3 regions of the Arthrobacter sp. KKT183 genome follow, and region 3 is predicted to be linked to each of the others. Evidence: predicted binding sites of a transcription regulator. Region 3 holds the regulator's gene; each other region holds the start of a gene.
What was found. Region 3 encodes LexA, which represses DNA repair genes until DNA is damaged. Its sites were predicted from a motif close to TCGAACANNTGTTCGA; they were not measured.
Positions count from the first base shown of each region.

Region 1 (6,337 bases), 1.2 Mb from region 3:
TGGAGGTGGTGGTTGTCTGTGGTCACTCTTACTACCGTTTCGATTAGGCACTGCCGCCGCGCAGGCTCAACGCCGGGCCCGAAAACAGGGGCCCGCTCGGAGCAGGACGAGGCAGGGCGTCCAGTGGAAGCCGATCGCGGGCTAACAACTGCGTCTCGGAAGCGGAACGTTCCGCTTCCGAGCTGGGAAGACTAAGATCGCGTAGGTATTGCGGGTCGATTGCAGGGAGGCCGCCTGTTCGTTGAACTGCGGCCCACCGCGTTCGGAAACTGAAACTAAGTTCTTAAGAACGACCGGGCATCCATTACTACGCGTTCAAGTCTACCCTGCCGCACTTTCACTTTCCGACGGCGACTCCTCCTGCCGAACGCTCCGCACCAGTTCAAAGCGCAGTTCCCGCCGGGCGATATCAGCGGTGACCAACCTGACACGCACCTCATCGCCGGCCGTCATGACGCCGTCGCACCGTGCCTCGACCGCAGGGTCAGCGACCTGAATGACTCCGTGCGGCGCGCCGTTACCGTTGGCGGTGACCGACGCGTCCGGTAACGGCTTCGAGCCCGTGATGACGACGGCGTCGAACTCCTCGCCCACGCGGTTGCTCAGCAATGCTGCCTCCACGGCAGCGATCGCGCCGCTCTCCAGTCGTGAAGCCAGCTGATTCGAGGACGACATCAGAGCATTCAGTTCCGGAAGGGCATTCCGAACCCAGTCGGGAACATCCCTGCCGGCACACAGCGCTTCGCAGGTCACCAGGACAAATCTGTCCACCAGGCGCCTGAGAGGTGCGGTGGTGTGGGCATAGGGTGCGGCGATCGCCGCCTGCTCAACTGACTCGGGAATAGCGCCGTCGAACGATGTATAGCCGGCGCCGCGAAACAGTGACGCAGCAGCATGCATGAGTGAAAGCTGGCGCGGATCTGAGGTGTCGAGGCTGCGCAGGAATTCGCCGTAGGGGACGTTCGCGGGCCAGGAGCGCCCGAGCGCGCGGGCCTGGTGCCGGAACCGGGCAAGGGACGTCTCGTCAGGGGCCGGCATGGTGCGGAGTATCCCCACGCCTCCCTCGAGCATGATTTCGGCGGCCGCCATGCCCGTCATCAGCGAAAGCTGTGCGTTCCAGTCTTCAGACGCAAGGGGCGGGCGCGTGACGATGAAGTAGCGTTCGCCGTCGTGCGCGATTTCCTGCTCCGGAAGGTTCAGGCTTGCGCCGCCGCGCTCCTTCTCGAGTGCGATGCGCTTGGTTCCAATCTCCTTCAGGAGGGTCAGGTTCTCCGCGGCGCCGCCTGAGTCGAGGTCTTCCTGCACCTGGTCGTAGGTGAGTTGCGCACGGCTCCTGACCACAGCACGCCCGACGACGACGGACTCCACCTGTGCGGCCTCGTCCAGTTCGAACTCCCAGACGAAGGCGGACCGGTTCCTGCCCGGCAACAGGCTGGCTGCGTCCTCAGCGATTTTCTCCGGGTGGAGGGAGATGCGGCCGTCCGGTGCGTACATGGTCTGGCCGCGAAGGCGGGCTTCCGTGTCTATCGCACCGCCCGGTGCCACGAAGGCGGGAACATCCGCAATGGCGTACCAGACGCGGTAGCCGGATCCGGCGCGCTCCAGGTGAAAGGCTTGATCCAGATCGGTTGATCCGGGAGGGTCGACTGTGATGAAGCCGAGACCGGTGAGGTCACGTTCCGGCGGTACGAATGAGTCCACAGCAGCCTTCGCCTCCGCCAACACCTCGGGCGGGAAGTCGGCGCGCAGTTCCAGTTCCTGCCGGAGGCTTTCCAGCGCTGCGGTGAGCTGTACCTGGGAGTCCCGGTTGCTCAGATCCAGATGAGAATACGGCACAGTGCCCACCGTAGTACACAGTCAGCTGGAGCAGCGGAAGGAATCGGCGCGCGGGTACCCTTGTTCCCATGACTGCCTTGCATCCGCCTTCCCCGTCGAGCCCTTCGCCAGCATCCCCGGCGGAGAGGGCCGGCACCGGGTTGGGGCCGCTCAATCAGTTTGTTGTCGACCTGTTCGGCGTCATGGCTTATGGCGAGCTTTCGGCGTTTGAGCGCTTGTCCTCGGATGCTCGTTTCTCCCCGACCCTGCGGGACCGGGCTGCGCTGGGACGGCTTGCCGTGACGGAATTCGAGCACTTCGAGATGGTCAGCGCGCACCTTGCGGGCCTCGGTGTTGACGTTGAAGAGGCAATGCGGCCCTTCCAGGCATCGATCGACTCCTTCCACGAGCGGACCCGCCCGGCTGACTGGTACGAGTCGCTGATGAAGGCCTACGTCATTGACGCAATCTCCGGTGACTTCTACACCGCGCTCGCTGAACACCTCGACGACGACACGCGGGAGATTATTGCCCGTATCCAGTCAACTGCCGAGCAGGGGGGTCTGCTGCAGCCACGGTTGAAATCAGCTCTTTCCGACGATCCCCGGCTCGCTTCGCGGCTTGCGCTGTGGGGACGCCGTTTGGTGGGGGAGGCGCTGACCCAGGCGCAACGCGTGGGCATCGAACGCCAGTTCCTGGGCGGGCTCCTGTTCAAGGGCTCTTCTGCGGATCATGAACGGCAGACTGCCCAACTCTTTGCGCAACTCACCCGTAATCATTCGCGCCGTATGAGTTCGTTGGGGCTAACGGCCTGAGTGGAGCTACCCGCGACGTGGGGTGTTCAGCGGTTGGCGATTCCTTCACTGGCGTGTGGATAAGTTTGTTCCACTTGTCCTGCACATTGGTGGTTTTCGGTCGCGGTTAGTACACGTGTTCGATAAAATTTTGGGTATGGCCGTCGCACTGCTCGAACCTCGCCCGGAGGATGCTTCCGTCCTGGGTGGAATGCGTTCGCACCTACAGGTCTTTGCGCAGCAGCTGGAATCGACATACCTGACGCTTAGCCCGCAGGAGGCCGCGGTGACCCTGGTGGAGGTTGAGCAGCTCTCCAACCTGGTCGATCACTTGCAGACTGTGGTTGCCCGTGCCGCTGAGGACCACCAACTCGCTACCGTTGACGCCCGGGACCCGTATAAGAACACTGGCGACTATTTGCGGGCGAAAATCGGTATCAGCCGCTCCGAAGCGAACCGCCGGTTACGCCTCGGACATGACGTCCTGCCCGAGGTTCCCGGGCCAGGCGCCACCGCCGCACCTGCCTTGGGTGTGCTGGCTGAAGCGACCAAGGTCGGTGCGCTCAGCAGCCGTGCTGCGACCATCATCCGCAACTCCGTGCACCGGGTCTCCACTGTCGCGACCGGCCGTGAGCTGGATGCCATGGAAGAGCACCTGGTCCGCCAGGCCGTCGAGTCCGACGAAGACGTCCTGCGGGCCCTCGCCCAACGCTGGGAAGACATCATCGACCAGGACGGCCAAGAGCCCACCGAAAAAACCCTCCGCGCACGCCAGGGTGTGTTCCTGCGCGGTAGGCGCCACGGACTGCACTTCATGGAAATCGGCGCCACCGATGAGCAGTTCGAACACCTCATCACCGTCATGAACACCGCCACCAACCCCAGAACCCACGGCACCACTGGCAACGGAGACCGCACGACCGACGGAGACGGCACGACGGACCGCGGCAATGAAGCTCTAACCAGTCCGGACCAGTCGACCCGTGAACAGAACCTCCTCGACGGGCTGGTTTCAGCATGCCGGATCGCGCTAACAGGTGATGGTCTTCCAGCGACCGGAGGACACCGACCCCAGGTAATGGTCACCATCAACTACCGCGACCTCCTCAAAGACCTGGCAGACAGCGGACACGACGGGCATTCGGTCTTCGCCCAACAGATAAGTGCCCGCAGCATCCGCAAGCTCGCCTGCGATGCCGACATCCTCCCGCTCGTCCTCGGCGGGAAGGGTCAGGTCTTGGACATCGGCCGCACCCAACGTCTCTTCCCACCGCATCTGCGACGGGCGCTCGTGGCAAGGGACAAGGGCTGCGCGTTCCCCGACTGCACCACGCCCGCAACCTGGTGCGAAGCCCACCACATCATCCCCTGGGCTGCAGGCGGAACCACCAACATCAGCGACGGCGTGCTGCTCTGCACCCGACACCACCACCAGATCCACGAAGGAAACTGGACAGTCGAATCAGTCCACGGAATCCCCTGGTTCAGACCACCGACATACCTCGACCCGCAACGAACACCCAAACGCAACCGCTACTGGCAAGTAGAACAAGCCATCCACAACCACCTCGCGCGCTCTGACACCGGCACGAGCTCCAACGCAGAGCCACCCTGACCAACGGCACCGCCCCGGCGCCGGCGGTGCGGGCTGGCGCGGGCGCTGGTTGTGGGGGACACACCGGTTGCGGAGACTACAGCTAGGCGGGAAGTTGTGCCCGGAGCTTCGCCGCCGCTTCCTGCGGATCATCCGCCTCGGTAATGGCCCGGACCACGACCACTCGCGCCGCGCCAGCCGCCACCACCTCTTCTACGTTCAGCAGATCGATTCCGCCAATGGCAAACCAGGGCTTCAACGCCAAACCCTCACGGGCCCGGTCCGCCTCCAGCCGCGCAGCTTCGCGCACCAGTTCGAGGCCCACGGCGGTCCGCCCGGGCTTGGTCGGCGTGGCCCAGACCGGGCCAGTACAGAAGTATCCGACGTCGTCGTTCGCTGCAGCACCGGCCACCTCCGCAGGTGAGTGCGTCGAGAGCCCTATGGTGCCGCCGTCGTGCAGGAATTGCTGCGCGAGCGCAGGAGGAAGGTCCCGCTGCCCAACATGCAGTACCGGGGCGCCGCTGACCGCGGCGATGTCTGCGCGGTCATTGACGGACCAAAGCTTCCCGTGTGCAACGGCGGACGCACGCAGCACCGAAAGCAGCTCGAGCTCCTGTGCGGCTTCCAGGGACTTGTCCCTTAATTGGATGATGTCTACGCCGCCCTCGAAGGCAGCGTCAACGAAAGCGTCGAAGTCTTTTTGCTGTGGTCTCGAATCCGTGCACAGGTAAAGGTGGGCAGCGCTCAGTTTCATACCCCTACAATAAGGGGGTACTGCGGGAGCCGTGCCGCGTCCGGGAATCACCGGTCTGCCACACGGCTGAGAGGGCGTCCGACGCCGACCGCGTTGTGAGAACAACGAACCTGATCCGGATCATGCCGGCGTAGGGAAGGACTCCTGGTGGAGAAACACGTGGACGTCGCTGTGATCGGCGGGGGCATCATTGGGCTTGGGATCGCCTGGGAAGCGATCCGCAGGGGGCATTCGGTCGCACTGGTGGACCCGGATCCCGCAACCGGCGCCACTCAGGCCGCTGCAGGCATGATCGCCCCGGCCAGCGAACTGCATTACCGCGAAGAGCACCTTCTCGAGCTCACGGTGGACTCCGCATGTCGCTACCCGGACTTCCTTTCCTCCCTCGCCTGGACGGGAATTGATCCCGGCTACCGCAAAACCGGCACCCTGGTCCTGGCGATCGACGGCGCCGACCGCACCGCACTCGCTGACCTCCGAGACGTACAGACCCACCATTCCCTGTCCGTTGAACAGGTGTCCCTCCGCGAGGCACGCCGGTCGGAGCCAATGATCGGACCAGCTGCCACCGCGGCGTTCTCCGCGCCGGACGACCACCAGGTCGATCCGCGGAAGCTGGCCGCAGCGCTGCTGGCTGCCCTCGGCGAACGCGGACGCCTGGTCCAGGCACGAGCCTCCGGCCTTGATTATGACGGCCGTCGTGTGACAGGCGCGATCCTTGAAGACGGCAGCGTCCTTCCGGCCCGCCACACTGTCGTTGCGAACGGTCTTGCGGCCGCACAACTTGCAGGGCTGCCGTGCCGGCTTCCGCTGCGGCCAATCTACGGTGACATCCTCCGTCTACGGGTACCCGCTGCACTGCAGCCGCTGCTCAGCCACACCGTTCGCGGTCTGGTGCGTGGTACGGCCGTCTATCTGGTTCCCCGCGCGGACGGAACCGTTGTACTCGGCGCAACAATGCGCGAGGACGGCAACAGCGGCGTGTCAGCAGGGGGCGTCTATCAACTGCTGCGCGACGCCCGCCAGCTCGTTCCGGCCGTTGCTGAGCTTGAACTAGAGGAAGCGCTGTGCCGCGCACGTCCCGGTACGCCGGACAACGCGCCGCTGCTCGGTATTGTCCCCGGAGCTGACGGACTGATCATTGCAACCGGCTTCTTCCGCCACGGAGTACTGCTGACGCCGGTGGCGGCCGCGCTATGCGTGGACCTGCTGGAGGGCAAACCGTGCCCGCCGGGCCTTGAGCGGTACAGGCCGGATCGTTTTGAGGAAGGACAAGCATGAACGCATTGGCCAAAACCGTCACCGTGAACGGGGTGCAATCAGCTACCCTCGCCCTGGACCTGTTGCATCTCGTGGCCGAGCTCACCAGCAGAAATCTGA
Region 1 is NZ_CM145770.1:2,439,093-2,445,429, reverse strand. Features, by position in the region: gene ACZ2GY_RS11575 (DEAD/DEAH box helicase) at 1-26, opposite strand, end outside; gene ACZ2GY_RS11570 (RNB domain-containing ribonuclease) at 322-1,836, opposite strand; gene ACZ2GY_RS11565 (ferritin-like fold-containing protein) at 1,905-2,630, shown strand; gene ACZ2GY_RS11560 (HNH endonuclease signature motif containing protein) at 2,767-4,224, shown strand; gene thiE (thiamine phosphate synthase) at 4,307-4,957, opposite strand; gene thiO (glycine oxidase ThiO) at 5,105-6,238, shown strand; gene thiS (sulfur carrier protein ThiS) at 6,235-6,337, shown strand, end outside.
Region 1: the regulator LexA is predicted to act here: its motif matches at 2,738-2,753, upstream of ACZ2GY_RS11560 (HNH endonuclease signature motif containing protein).

Region 2 (6,337 bases), 130 kb from region 3:
GAAATTGGGGCAGGAAACCTCGACGACGTCGGCACCCGCTTGGCGCAGCAGGTCCAGTGCTTCAGTGAAGCGTGCCTGGACGCCGTCCTGATAACCCTCTCCCTGCAATTCCTTGATGACGCCGATGCGCAGGCCCTTGACGTCCGCGTTGCGTGCAGCCTCGGCGAGAGCGCCGACAGGATCAGTCAGCGAGGTGGAGTCGTGTGGATCATGGCCGCCGATGACCTCGTGGAGGAGTGCGGCGTCCAGCACCGTGCGGGTGACGGGGCCGATCTGGTCGAGGGAGGACGCCATGGCGATGGCACCGTAGCGGGACACGCCACCGTAGGTCGGCTTGACGCCGACGGTTCCGGTCACGGCACCGGGCTGGCGGATGGAACCGCCGGTGTCGGTTCCGAGCGCCAACGGCGCTTCGAAGGCGGCGACGGCGGCCGCTGACCCGCCGCCGGAACCGCCGGGGATGCGGTCGAGGTCCCACGGGTTGCGGGTTGGACCGTAAGCGGAGTGCTCCGTGGAGGAGCCCATGGCGAATTCGTCCAGGTTGGTCTTGCCGAGGATCGGCATCTTGGCGTCGCGAAGGCGCCGGACGACAGTGGCGTCATAGGGGCTGTGCCAGCCCTCGAGGATTTTCGAGCCGGCTGTGGTTGGCTGGCCTTTGGTGACGATGAGGTCCTTGACGGCAATAGGGACGCCTGCGAGCGGATGCATCGTATCTCCAATTGACCGCTCCTTGTCCACCTCGGATGCCACACGGAGGGCTTCATCAGTGTTGACGTGGAGGAACGCGTTGATCGCCGGATCCACTTCACCGATGCGATCGAGGTGAGCCTGGACAGCTTCCACTGCCGACACCTCGCGGGAGGAAAGCTTCTCGGCAAGCTGGGCGGCGCTGAGCCTGGTGAGATCGGTCATTTCTACTCCTCGTCCAGGATTGCGGGGACCTTGAAGCGGCCGGCTGCGTTGTCCGGGGCGCCGCTGAGAGCTTCCTCGTTGGTGAGCGTTTCACCGATGACGTCATCGCGGTAGACATTGCTCAGCGGAATGGGGTGGCTGGTTGCGGGAACGTCATCACCGGCAACTTCGCTGACCGTCTTGATGGAGTCGACGATGACGGAGAGCTCGCCGGTCATCCGGTCCAGCTCCTCGCCGGTCATGTCGATGTGGGCAAGCCGTGCCAGATGCGCGACGTCCTCACGGGTGATCTCGGGCATGTTTCTCCAGGATCTCGAGATGGCTGGGTTTCGGGTTCTAGTCTACGGGCGGGAGGTGACAGTCCTGTCCGGTTGCAGCCCAAGCCTGAAGACCCATAGCTGGATGTCTTCGTCGCGCACCCACCAGTCACGGCCTGGCACGCGTTCGAACCCCAAGGATTCGTACAGTCGGTGTGCCCGCACCATGTCGGAGCCACTGGTCAGGCTGACGGCGTCGATGCCGTCCAGGGCGCGCGCGTAGTCAATGATCCACTCGACCATCCGGCGCCCAAACCCACCACGCTGGACGGCGGGATCCACAGCGAGCATGCGGAACTCCAGCTCCCCCGCGAGTGCGATGTCGGTGTAGCGCTGACCCTCGAACGTAATGGCAAAGGAACCGACGACTACGCCGTCCTCCTCCCCTACCCATACCTCGGCGTGTTCGGCCCTGTGCTCGATATCGGAGAGAATCTGCACGTAGGGGTGGTCTGGGTCGCTGAAGTAGCCGGCGTGAATGTAGGCGTCCCGGGTGATCCGGCGGACGTCGTCGTAATCTGCTGCAGTGACGCGACGGATAGTGAAGGGCATAACGCAAGCCTTGTCGTGGAGTGGGCGGATCTGAAGCGGGCGGAAGATCCGCCTATCTATTGTGACGCACCCGGTTCTTATTACCGGGCTTCCTGGATGAAAACCGAGGCGCCCTCGCCACTGAATTCATTACGGTCAACCGGACGGCCTGAGACGCTTCCGATGTTGGTGAGGCGAGCTAACGGTTTATCCCGTTACCCACAGCCCCTTTCTTTCGAAGATATCTTCTAATAGAATGAAGTATGAGCCTGACAGCCGCACTCGACACCCTCCCCGGCGAACGGCTGCGCGCTCTCCCAGCCTTCGGATTCGATGATCCGGCCGGTTGCTCCGAACCTTCGATCAGCGAGCTGAAGCAGCTCCTTGCCGCGTACACCTCGCGTTTGGTGGCCGAGTTCGCGGGAATGGGACAGGATAAACTCGCCGAGCATTTGACCGGGATCGAGGATCTGTCCCGGACGGTCGAGTACCTTCAGCTCGTTGCGGCAACGGCAGTGGATCGCAGCAGCGCCGCAGCGGGCGGCAAGCCCACCGACACCAACAACACCACGACCGACGACGGGACCCCCACCGGTGGTGGTGCCGGTTTCGCGTTCGGTTTGTCCGGCCATTCCGGTGGGCGTTCGGCCTACCGGTGCACCGCCGGATACCTGCAGGACCGGCTACGGATCAGCAGAAGCGAAGCCAACCGCCGGCTCCGCCTCGGCGCGAAACTCATCCCCCGCACCACACTCACCGGAGAACCCCTACCCGCCGCCTGTGCACACCTCGCAGCGGCGGTCTCCGCCGGAGTGGTGTCCGGCAAAGCAGCCACCATGATCAACAGCGCCCTGGACCGCGCACAGTTCACCACCGAACCAGCCGTGCTCAACACGATCGAAGCCCAACTCACCGGCAGCGCCACCCGCTTCGATCCCGATTTCCTCACCAAACTCATCGGCCGCGTCGAAGCACACCTGGACCCCGACGGACCGGAACCGAGCGAGAAGGAACTCACCGCCCGCCAAGGCGTATTCCTCCACGGCAAAAAACGCGGCGTCCACCTACTCGACATCGCCGCCACCGACGAACAATACGAATACCTCACCACCATCATGAACACCGCCACCAACCCCCGAACCACCAACCCCCGAGACAGCGGAAGCGACGCCGCGGCAATCGAGACCAGAACCCGCGCCCAGCTGCTCCTGGACGGACTCGTCGGAGCCTGCCAACTAGCCCTGGCCACCGACAAACTCCCGGCCACCGGCGGACAGCGGCCACAAGTCCTCGTCACCATCGACTACCAAACACTCCTCGGCGACCTCGAAATGAGTACCGGCACCTTCTCCCCCACCGCCGGGGCATCACTCGCCTACACCGGGCCCGTCAACGCACGCACGGCCCGCAAAATCGCCTGCGACGCCGACATCATCCCGGTCGTCCTCGGCGGACAAGGCGAAATCCTCGACCTCGGCCGCACACAACGGCTCTTCACAGCCAAACAACGCAAAGCCCTCATCGCCCGAGACCAAGGCTGCGCCTTCCCCACCTGCACCATGCCTGCCCACTGGACCGAAGCCCACCACATCCGACCCTGGTCACACGGCGGAACCACCAGCACCGACAACGGAATACTTCTGTGCAGCCACCACCACCATCTGATCCATCAAAACGAATGGACCATCCAGATCCGGGACCGCCTCCCCTGGTTCATCCCACCCCCACACCTCGACCCAGACCAACAACCCCGACGCAACCACTACTGGACACTCTGCTGAACAAATCGCACCCGGCTGGAAAGCAGACGGCCGAGCAATCACGCGGCTGAGCGATCACGCGCGAGTAGCAGAGGAGCAGTCCCCAGACCTGTCGTTTACAGCTATTGCGGCCGGCTGATGCTGCCTGCGACCATGATGACGTGCAGCCTGAACCAGTCTCTCCACCCGATCTCTCAGCAGCCAGCCTCATGTGGAACGCTTATGCCCAAGCACATCCCGAAGCAGTAGCTGCCTCGCCCGAATACACGGTTGATCACTTCGGTGATTCGAAGCGGTTAGCCGACGAGCTCCTGAGCCTGGTCATCGGCGGTCGGAAACGGGCTACCGCGGATCTCGTCGCTGAATTCCTGGCACGCGGTGACGAGCTACCGCGCATCGGTTCCCACTGGGTTGCGTGCGACAGCGAAGGAAACCCCCGCATCATCATCCGCAGCACTGGCCTTCGTGTCGGCCCTTTCACCAGCGCTGACGCGGCATTCGCCGCCGACGAAGGCGAAGACGACGGAACCCTGGCAAGCTGGCAGCACGAACACCGGCGCTACTTCACACGGGTCAGCGCCGCTAGCGGCCGGCGATGGTCAGAGGATGACGAGATTATCTTCGAGCGCTTTGCTGTCACCTGGCCACCGGAACACGCTGACTGATTCCGGTGAAACCCGCTGACTCCCGGCGGACTCCGGCACTCCAGCACTCCGGCGATCCAGCGATCCAGCGATCCGCGACACGGCGAAACGGTCCTAAAGAGTCAACTTGTAGACGTGCAACGCAAATGTATCGGACAACAGAAAGTTCCGGGCAGGAACTCGGACAAAGTCCATTGACTCGTACAACTTGTGCTGTCCATCCATGTTCGGTGCGATGGTCAGGACAACCGCCGACACGTCAGGATCCATGCGAGCCCGCTCGATCACGGCCGCCACCAGCGCGTGCCCGATCCCCTTGTGCTGTTCGCCGGGCTCAACTGCGAGCATCCGAAACTCGAGTTCACCGTCATGCGCGACATCGCTGAAATCACCGCCGGCCCTCGTAACAAAAACCGATCCCATAATTTTTCCGGCCGATTCCGCAACCAGTAATGATGACCCGGAGTACCCCTCCTCAATCGCCGCCAGGATGTGGTTGTATGCGTACTCATCGTCGATGTAGCCGGCATCCGAATAGGCGGCCACAGTGATACGTCGGATCTCTGCGAAATCGTTCCTGTCCGCCGACCTGATATTAATGTCCATGGACGCCTCCTCTTGCGTTGGACGAGCGATGATCTGAGTGTGGCAGACCAACGAACCGCGAGCGCCGGACGAATGCAACGATCAGATTAATTTAGCCGGCAGTCGCTCTCCGGTACCGCGTTCCGTCTGGGTTGCGCACGAGAAACCCGAAGTCGACAAGCGCACGCCGAAGAGTCGGGATGTCCCCCGTAACCGTCGCTATCAATAGGTTCACTGCCGGCTCATCCAGCTCCTGATCAAGCGGGAACAAGCGATCGGCAAGGTGCTCCAGCACCGCCAACCGGTCCTCCTGGCCCGCCGGCAATCCATCGAGTCTGCCCTCGTGAAAGAACCGGTCCACTCCCCGTGGCCGCGCACCCGCCGCAGAACCCAGTACGTCCTTGAACATCCCGTCGTTGACGGATCCATCGCTCAACAGCAGCCCCGATTCAACGAGCTTCGAAAACTCCCTGGACCGGGCGCTGACGTCCTCACCAAGAATGGCCCGCGCATACGCTTCCCGAAGAGGTTCTGAGGCCAGCGTCGAAAAGACCTTCTGCCAACTGACCGTCATGTCCTGAGCTCCAGACGTTCCGTAACATCAATAACCGACTGCGGACCAGCCACTGTGAAAGCCGAGAAGCGCTCGGCTTCATCCGGCCCGCCATCGAGGACGGACGTAATGCCGGGCCGACGGACGGCCACGCCTGCTTCCTCGGCAATCAGCGCACCGGCCGCCCAGTCATGCTCATTCAACCCTCGCTCGACATAGGCATCCAGCGTGCCGTCAGCCACCATGCACAAATCCAGAGCAGCCGACCCGATCCGCCGCAGATCACCGTGCCCCGCCAACAGCTCACCCAGTTCACCCAGCTGCTGGGAACGCTGCCCCGGGTTATAGGTGAAGCCACTCCCCACCAGCGTGCCCGGTCTGCCTTCAGCCGGACCGTGCAGCTGCCGCACGGTACCCCGTTCACGTACCCACGCACCCTGCCCGTGCGATGCCCAGTACACCCGGTCCAGCGCAGGCGCATGAACGACGCCCGCCAGCCACACGCCGTCGTTGTCCACCGCTGCTACAGACGTACCGTAGTAGACGATGTTCCGGATGAAATTGGTGGTTCCATCAAGTGGGTCTATGGACCAGCGGACGCCGGAAGATGATCCTTCAGGCACGGTGGTCCCGTACTCCTCGCCGGTGATCGCATCATGCGGGCGGGACCGCCAGATCACATCACGGACGGCCCGCTCGGCAGCCGTGTCGAAAGCCGTCACCCAGTCACTGTCCGAACTCTTGTTCTCCGCCTGAAGCTCACCCTCACCGCGCTTCCGCAACACTGCCGCACCCGCTTCAGCGGCCTGCAACGCGACGTGCAGCAGTTCTGCCGGGCTGGCACTGGTATTCATACGCTTCCCTCCTCAAGCAGCTTCCGGAAACCGTCTTCATCCAGGACCGGCAGTCCAAGCTGCTCAGCCTTGTCCAGCTTGGTTCCCGCGTTTTCCCCCGCCACCACGTAACTGGTGTTCTTCGACACCGAACCCGACGCCTTGCCTCCGCGCTGAATGATGGCTTCTTTCGCTTCGTCAC
Region 2 is NZ_CM145770.1:1,102,658-1,108,994, reverse strand. Features, by position in the region: gene gatA (Asp-tRNA(Asn)/Glu-tRNA(Gln) amidotransferase subunit GatA) at 1-912, opposite strand, end outside; gene gatC (Asp-tRNA(Asn)/Glu-tRNA(Gln) amidotransferase subunit GatC) at 915-1,211, opposite strand; gene ACZ2GY_RS05250 (GNAT family N-acetyltransferase) at 1,254-1,781, opposite strand; gene ACZ2GY_RS05245 (HNH endonuclease signature motif containing protein) at 2,024-3,541, shown strand; gene ACZ2GY_RS05240 (ASCH domain-containing protein) at 3,730-4,185, shown strand; gene ACZ2GY_RS05235 (GNAT family N-acetyltransferase) at 4,279-4,770, opposite strand; gene ACZ2GY_RS05230 (DUF2087 domain-containing protein) at 4,862-5,323, opposite strand; gene ACZ2GY_RS05225 (inositol monophosphatase family protein) at 5,320-6,156, opposite strand; gene ligA (NAD-dependent DNA ligase LigA) at 6,153-6,337, opposite strand, start outside.
Region 2: the regulator LexA is predicted to act here: its motif matches at 1,996-2,011, upstream of ACZ2GY_RS05245 (HNH endonuclease signature motif containing protein).

Region 3 (6,337 bases):
GGCCTCGACGATGTGGTGCGGATCCCGGCCGCCAAGGACCGTCATATGCAGGCAAATCTGGGCGTGCAGGGTGATCGCCTCGAAGACATGGCGCGTCAGGGATCCCGTGAAATGTCCGCCGATGAGGTGGTACTCCTGGCCTGTGGGTTCACCCGAGTGAACCAGATAGGGGCGCCCGGAAATGTCGACGACGGCATTGGCTAGAGCTTCGTCCAGGGGCACAGTTGCCTCACCAAACCTCCGGATACCTGCCTTGTTGCCGAGAGCCTCGCGCAGAACCTCACCGAATGTGATTGCTACATCCTCCACAGTGTGGTGGACATCGATGTGGGTGTCGCCGGTGGCCCTCACGGTGAGATCGATCAATGAGTGCTTTGCCAGGGCCGTCAGCATGTGGTCGTAGAACGGCACGGACGTGCTGATCTCCGAGCGCCCGGTGCCGTCTAGATCGACCTCGACGAACACCGACGACTCACTCGTGGTCCGCTCACGTCGGGCAGCGCGATTGGCAGTAGCTTCCGCGGTCATGGATGGTCCTTACGGTTGTTTCGGCAGCGAGACGGGCGGCGGGCCCGCATGTGCGTCCCGGTCCAGTTTAGGAGACACGCGGCCGGATCAAAGATTCGAGGGCTTTCAGGAAGGTTGTGGTCTCTTCCTGCGTTCCGGCGGTCACCCGAAGGTGGCCCGGAATCCCGACGTCCCGGATAAGAACCCCGGCATCAAGCAGGTCCTGCCAGACGGCGCCCGGATCATCGAGCCCTCCGAACAGCACAAAATTGGAGTCCGAAGGTGCAACGGGCAGACCCATCCCCGTCAGCCCGGACACAATGCGGTCTCTTTGCCGCTTGATCTCATCCACGTTGGCGAGCAGCTTCGCCGAATGGGTCAGCGCCGCGACAGCCGTGGCCTGCGTAATCGCCGACAGGTGGTACGGGAGACGCACGAGCCGAAGCGCATCCGCAATTTCCGGCGCTGCGGCCAAGTACCCGAGACGGGCTCCGGCCAGCGCAAAGGCTTTACTCATGGTGCGCGAGACGATAAGCCGTTCCCTGCCGGGCAGGAGCTCCAGCGCACTCGGAGTGCCGGAGTGGGAAAACTCTGCATACGCCTCGTCCACAATGACGATTGCCTGCGCCGCTTCGCCTGCATCGTAGACCTCGGAAACCACCTCCAGGGGAAGCGCTGTGCCGGTCGGGTTGTTCGGGCTGCACAGGAAGACAATGTTTGCGCCCGTGGCGGCTACCTCGCCGGCGGTGGTACGAGCGTCCAGGTCGAAGGATTCATCCCTCGAACCTGTCAGGTATCCAGTACCGGTGGAGCCTGCGAGCAGCGGATACATCGAGTAGGTGGGAGGAAATCCCAACGCAGTCCGGCCCGGTCCGCCGAACGCGAGGAGGACGTGCTGCAAAACCTCATTGGATCCATTCGCCGCCCAGATGTTGTCCGCGGTGAGTCCGTGCCCTAGGTACGTGGCGAGATGTTCGCGAAGCACGGTGAACTCCCGGTCAGGGTAGCGATTCAGCCCCGCCACGGCGCCCTCGACTGCTTCAACAATTGCACTGCGAACATCCTCCGGAACGCCATGGGTGTTCTCATTGACGTTCAGCAGAATGGGCACATCGATCTGGGGCGCACCGTATGGTCGAAGGCCGCGCAGATTCTCGCGGATCGGCAGTCTGTTAAGGCGTTCTAGCGGATCGGTCACCATGAGAGTTTAAGGCCGCCCCATCCGCCACGAAGAATTCCGCTGAAGCCGGGCGAACTGTTACGAGCCAACCTGTGAAGAATCAGCGCGCCTACCGCTGTGCGGAAGCAGATCCGCTCCTTATGGATTTCCAACCGGAATATGAAGCGACTGCCCGGCCTGCACGGTCGACGAGCCTAGAACATTCAGTTCGACGATTTCCTCAACGACGGCTCGCGGATCACGTTCCGGCGCGTACTCGGCAGCAAGAGCCCAGAGTGTCTCCCCCGATGCAACACTGACCCGGACAGTGTCCGTGAGGTCACCGCCGGCTGTCGCTGCCTGCGCCTGGGAGGTGAAGAACGAAGCAACCACCAGCAGTACGGCAACAAGCAATGCGACCGGAATTGCCACCAGAACCACCCAGCCGCGACGGGTGAGATGAAGGCGCGGCGCCGCAGCCGGCCCGTTATTCTCACGGTCCTCTGGGTGAAGTACGGAAGCTGATCCTGCGATATGGAGCGTAGACATGGCGTCCACCTTTCTCGTTGTGTGGATCTCCCACAGCTTTGTTCGAAGCTGTGTTCTATTCCTCTGCACTTATTATTAGCACTTGTAAACTAATATTGTCGAGACTCACTCGAACAAATGTTTGAAAACACGTCCCGCCTCCCCTAGCGTTGCTGTCAAGGGTGACGGTCCGGCTGCTTCACAAACCAGCTCATCACCCGCCACTGACAAAAATGGTTGGCGAGCCGGCAGTCCGGGCCCGGCCGGAGGAAGGGATGCATCTCGTGGCAGATCTCAGTGCGGCAAAGGACATGGCAGAGGTGCCTTCGCCCGATGCGAAGCGCGGACGCGGAAGGCCGCGCGGCAGGGCCATGCCAAAGGGAATGACAGCACGTCAGACAAAAATTCTCGAGACAATTCAGCGCAGCGTAGCTGCGCACGGCTACCCGCCCTCAATGCGCGAGATCGGTGACACCGTAGGGCTTGCGAGTCTGTCCAGCGTCACGCACCAGCTTTCACAGCTGGAACGCATGGGTTACATCCGCCGCGATCCCAAGCGCCCGCGAGCGATGGAAATCCTGCTTCCTCTCACGCTCGGTGACAGCACACCGCGTGCGCTGCCCTCCTCCGCCGAAAGGGAGGAACCTGCGCGGGCATCGTCGGCCGTCGACGCGGCAATGGTCCCGCTGGTCGGACGGATTGCAGCCGGAGGTCCTATTCTGGCGGATCAGGTTGTTGAGGATGTCATGCCACTGCCCCGGCAGCTCGTCGGGCACGGCGATCTGTTCATGCTGCGTGTTTCAGGTGACTCCATGATTGATGCAGCGATCTGCGACGGAGACTGGGTAGTGGTCCGCCAGCAGAGCACAGCCGAGAACGGCGATGTGGTGGCAGCACTCCTCGATGATGAGGCCACAGTGAAGACCTTCCGGCAGCGTGACGGTCACACCTGGCTTCTGCCGCAGAACACCAATTACGAGCCGATACTCGGTGACCACGCCACCATCATGGGCAAAGTTGTCTCGGTGATGCGTGCGCTCTGACCGAGGCGCGCGGCATGGTGCTAGGCGCGCTGCGTCTCAGCGAGCCGGGAGAGGACCCCGAGCGCCGTTGCGCGGTCCGTCGTCGACCAAAACGGCGGTAGCGCAGCCCTGAGGAAGCCGCCGTAGCCCGCGGTTGCCAGCCGGGAGTCCAGTACTGCCACCATGCCTCGATCATCGTGGGAGCGGATGAGACGGCCGGCTCCCTGCGCAAGACGAACGGCGGCATGGGTAGCGGAAACATTCATGAATCCGTTGCCTCCGGCCTTTGCGACAGCTCGGGTCCGCGCAGTCATGAGTGGATCATCAGGTCGGGGAAACGGTATGCGGTCGATGGTGACAAGCCGGCAGGCAGTTCCAGGCACATCGACGCCCTGCCACAGCGACATAGTGCCGAACAGGCAGGTGTCGGGCTCCTCTGAAAACTGCTTCACCAGCGCGGACATGGAAGATTCACCCTGACAGAGAATCTCAACGTCGAGCCGGTCCCTCAACGCGTCGGCAGCGTCCTCCGCCGCACGCCGCGAGGAGAACAGTCCCAGCGCTCCTCCGCGGGAGGCTTTGATGAGCGCCTCCAGCTCATCAAGTTGTTCCCCGGAAGTCCCGCGGCCCGGTTTGGGCAGGTCCTTGGCGACGTACAGGACACCCTGTCGGGGGTAGTCGAATGGGCTGCCAACGTCCACGCCGGTCCATGACGGCGCTCCCTCGCCCGTCAAACCGAGGGACCCGGCAACCGGTCCGAACTCCGAGCCGATTGCGAGCGTAGCTGACGTGAGCACAACCGTGTGGTCCTCGAACAATCCCCGCCTGAGACGCCCGGCAACCGACAGCGGCGCAATGCTGATCGTGGCAGGCGAGGAGTCATCAGCCGCGGAGTAACCGGAGCCCGGTGTAAAGGTACTTGGCCGACTCGACCAGAGCACTTCGCCCGCGCCACCTGCTGCGACCATCCGTTCGGACAATTCGAGCAATACCAACAGCCGTGAGCGTGCCATCTGGCGGCCACCGTCTGCCGACTGGGAGGACCCGTCGGAACTCGATTCGGACAGCGCCAGGCGGCATGACTCCCGCAATTGCACGAGCGCGAGTTCCTGCAACTCGTCCAGTCCCCCAGCCATCAGACCCGTGGGCTGAGCGTCGAACGCGTTCTCGAAGGCATCCTGTGCGGCCGCCAATGTGTCCGTGTTGGAACCGAGATGGCGCCTCGCCGCTGAGGCCGCAGCGCCGATCAGTGCTCCTGACAGTTGCCCAGACACCGCAGACGTGACGCGGTCGTGTAGCTCGTGCGCCTCGTCAATGACCACTACGTCGTGCTCCGGAAGGACCGCCAGCCCCTCGAAAGCGTTGATCGCCAGCAGCGCATGGTTGGTGATGACAATGTCCGCTTTTCCTGCCCTCTCCCGTGCGCGCTCACTGAAGCATTCCTCAGCAACGGGACACTTCTGCGCACCAAGGCACTCCATGCTGGACACGGATACCTGGCGCCAGGCCCGGTCGCTGACACCGGGAAGGAGTTCGTCCCGATCCCCGGTCTCCGTTTCTTCCGCCCATTCCCGCAACCGCACGATTTCCCGTCCGAGCGGGGTGGAAGGTCCTGCCGCAGGATGCGGCGCCGCGGTGTCACCGTCGAGTGAGAAGAGGGCTCCCGAATCATCCTCGTCGGGGAAACCTCCTGCCGTCTTATGCCGGCAGACATAGTTCCCCCGGCCTTTCAGAAGCGCTACGTCGACCGGCCGAGGAAGCGAACCACGCAGGGTCTCGAGAAGTCTCGGCAGATCGCGGTTGACGATCTGGGACTGAAGGGCAAGGGTGGCCGTCGAGACGATCGAGGTTGTGTCACCCTTCACGGCATGCGCGATGAGCGGAAGCAGATAGGCCAGTGACTTCCCTGTTCCGGTTCCGGCCTGCACCAACAGGTGTGTGCCGTTGCCGATTGCTTCCTCGACCTGGCGTACCATTTCATGCTGCCCGCTACGCTGCTGCCCGCCCATCGCCGCTACGACGTCGTCAAGCAGTCGAAGGGGACTGATGCTTCCCTCAGCCATGCGTGACGAACGGCTCCAGTTCTGCCGCCAGACCCTCCCTGACCATCACATCTACCCGAGTGCCGTCCTCCACATGCTCCAGGCCGAGGATCTCTGCGTCCGGCTGATGCAGTCGGCTCACGATGTCTCCGCGCTGGTAGGGCACGAGCAGAGTCAGTTTCACGCTTGGACGCGGGATGGACTGGCTGATCAGTTCCAGCAGCTCCTCGATCCCCTGACCTGTGCGGGCGGAAACAATTGCATGGCGGGGTTCGCGCTGCCTGAGGCGTTCAAGCACAAACGGATCTGCCGCGTCGGCCTTGTTCAGGACGACGATCTCAGGCACTTTGCGTGCGTCGACTTCCGTCAGGACGTCGCGGACCGCTGTGATCTGCCCCTCCGGATCCGGATGGGATGCGTCCACAACGTGGAGGATCAGGTCCGCATCAGCAACTTCCTCGAGCGTCGAACGGAACGCCTCGACGAGCTGGGTGGGGAGCGACCGGACAAAACCGACGGTGTCAGCAAGAGTGAACTCGAGTCCGTCAGGCGTCTGTGCCCGGCGGATGGTGGGGTCCAGGGTCGCGAACAGCGCGTTCTCCACCAGCACGCCCGCATCGGTCAACCGATTGAGGAGAGACGACTTTCCGGCGTTCGTGTACCCGGCAATTGCCACTGATGGAACCTCATGACGACGACGGTTGGCGCGCTTGGTCTCGCGTGCGGGCTTCATGCCCGCGATTTCGCGCCGCAGCTTGGCCATCCGCGTGCGGATCTTCCGCCTGTCGAGTTCGATCTTGGTTTCACCCGGCCCGCGTGAACCCATACCGGCACCGGCGCCGCCAACCTGGCCGCCAGCCTGACGGGACATCGAATCGCCCCAGCCGCGCAGCCGCGGAAGGAGGTACTCAAGCTGCGCAAGCTCGACCTGCGCTTTGCCTTCACGGGACTTTGCATGCTGGGCAAAGATGTCCAGGATGAGCGCCGTGCGGTCGATGACCTTCACCTTGACGATGTCCTCAAGCCCCCGGCGCTGGGAGGGGGCCAGTTCGCTGTCAACGACAACGGTGTCCGCACCA
Region 3 is NZ_CM145770.1:1,231,914-1,238,250, reverse strand. Features, by position in the region: gene hisB (imidazoleglycerol-phosphate dehydratase HisB) at 1-528, opposite strand, end outside; gene ACZ2GY_RS05890 (histidinol-phosphate transaminase) at 596-1,705, opposite strand; gene ACZ2GY_RS05885 (LysM peptidoglycan-binding domain-containing protein) at 1,826-2,215, opposite strand; gene lexA (transcriptional repressor LexA) at 2,506-3,237, shown strand; gene ACZ2GY_RS05875 (ATP-dependent DNA helicase) at 3,258-5,279, opposite strand; gene hflX (GTPase HflX) at 5,272-6,337, opposite strand, start outside.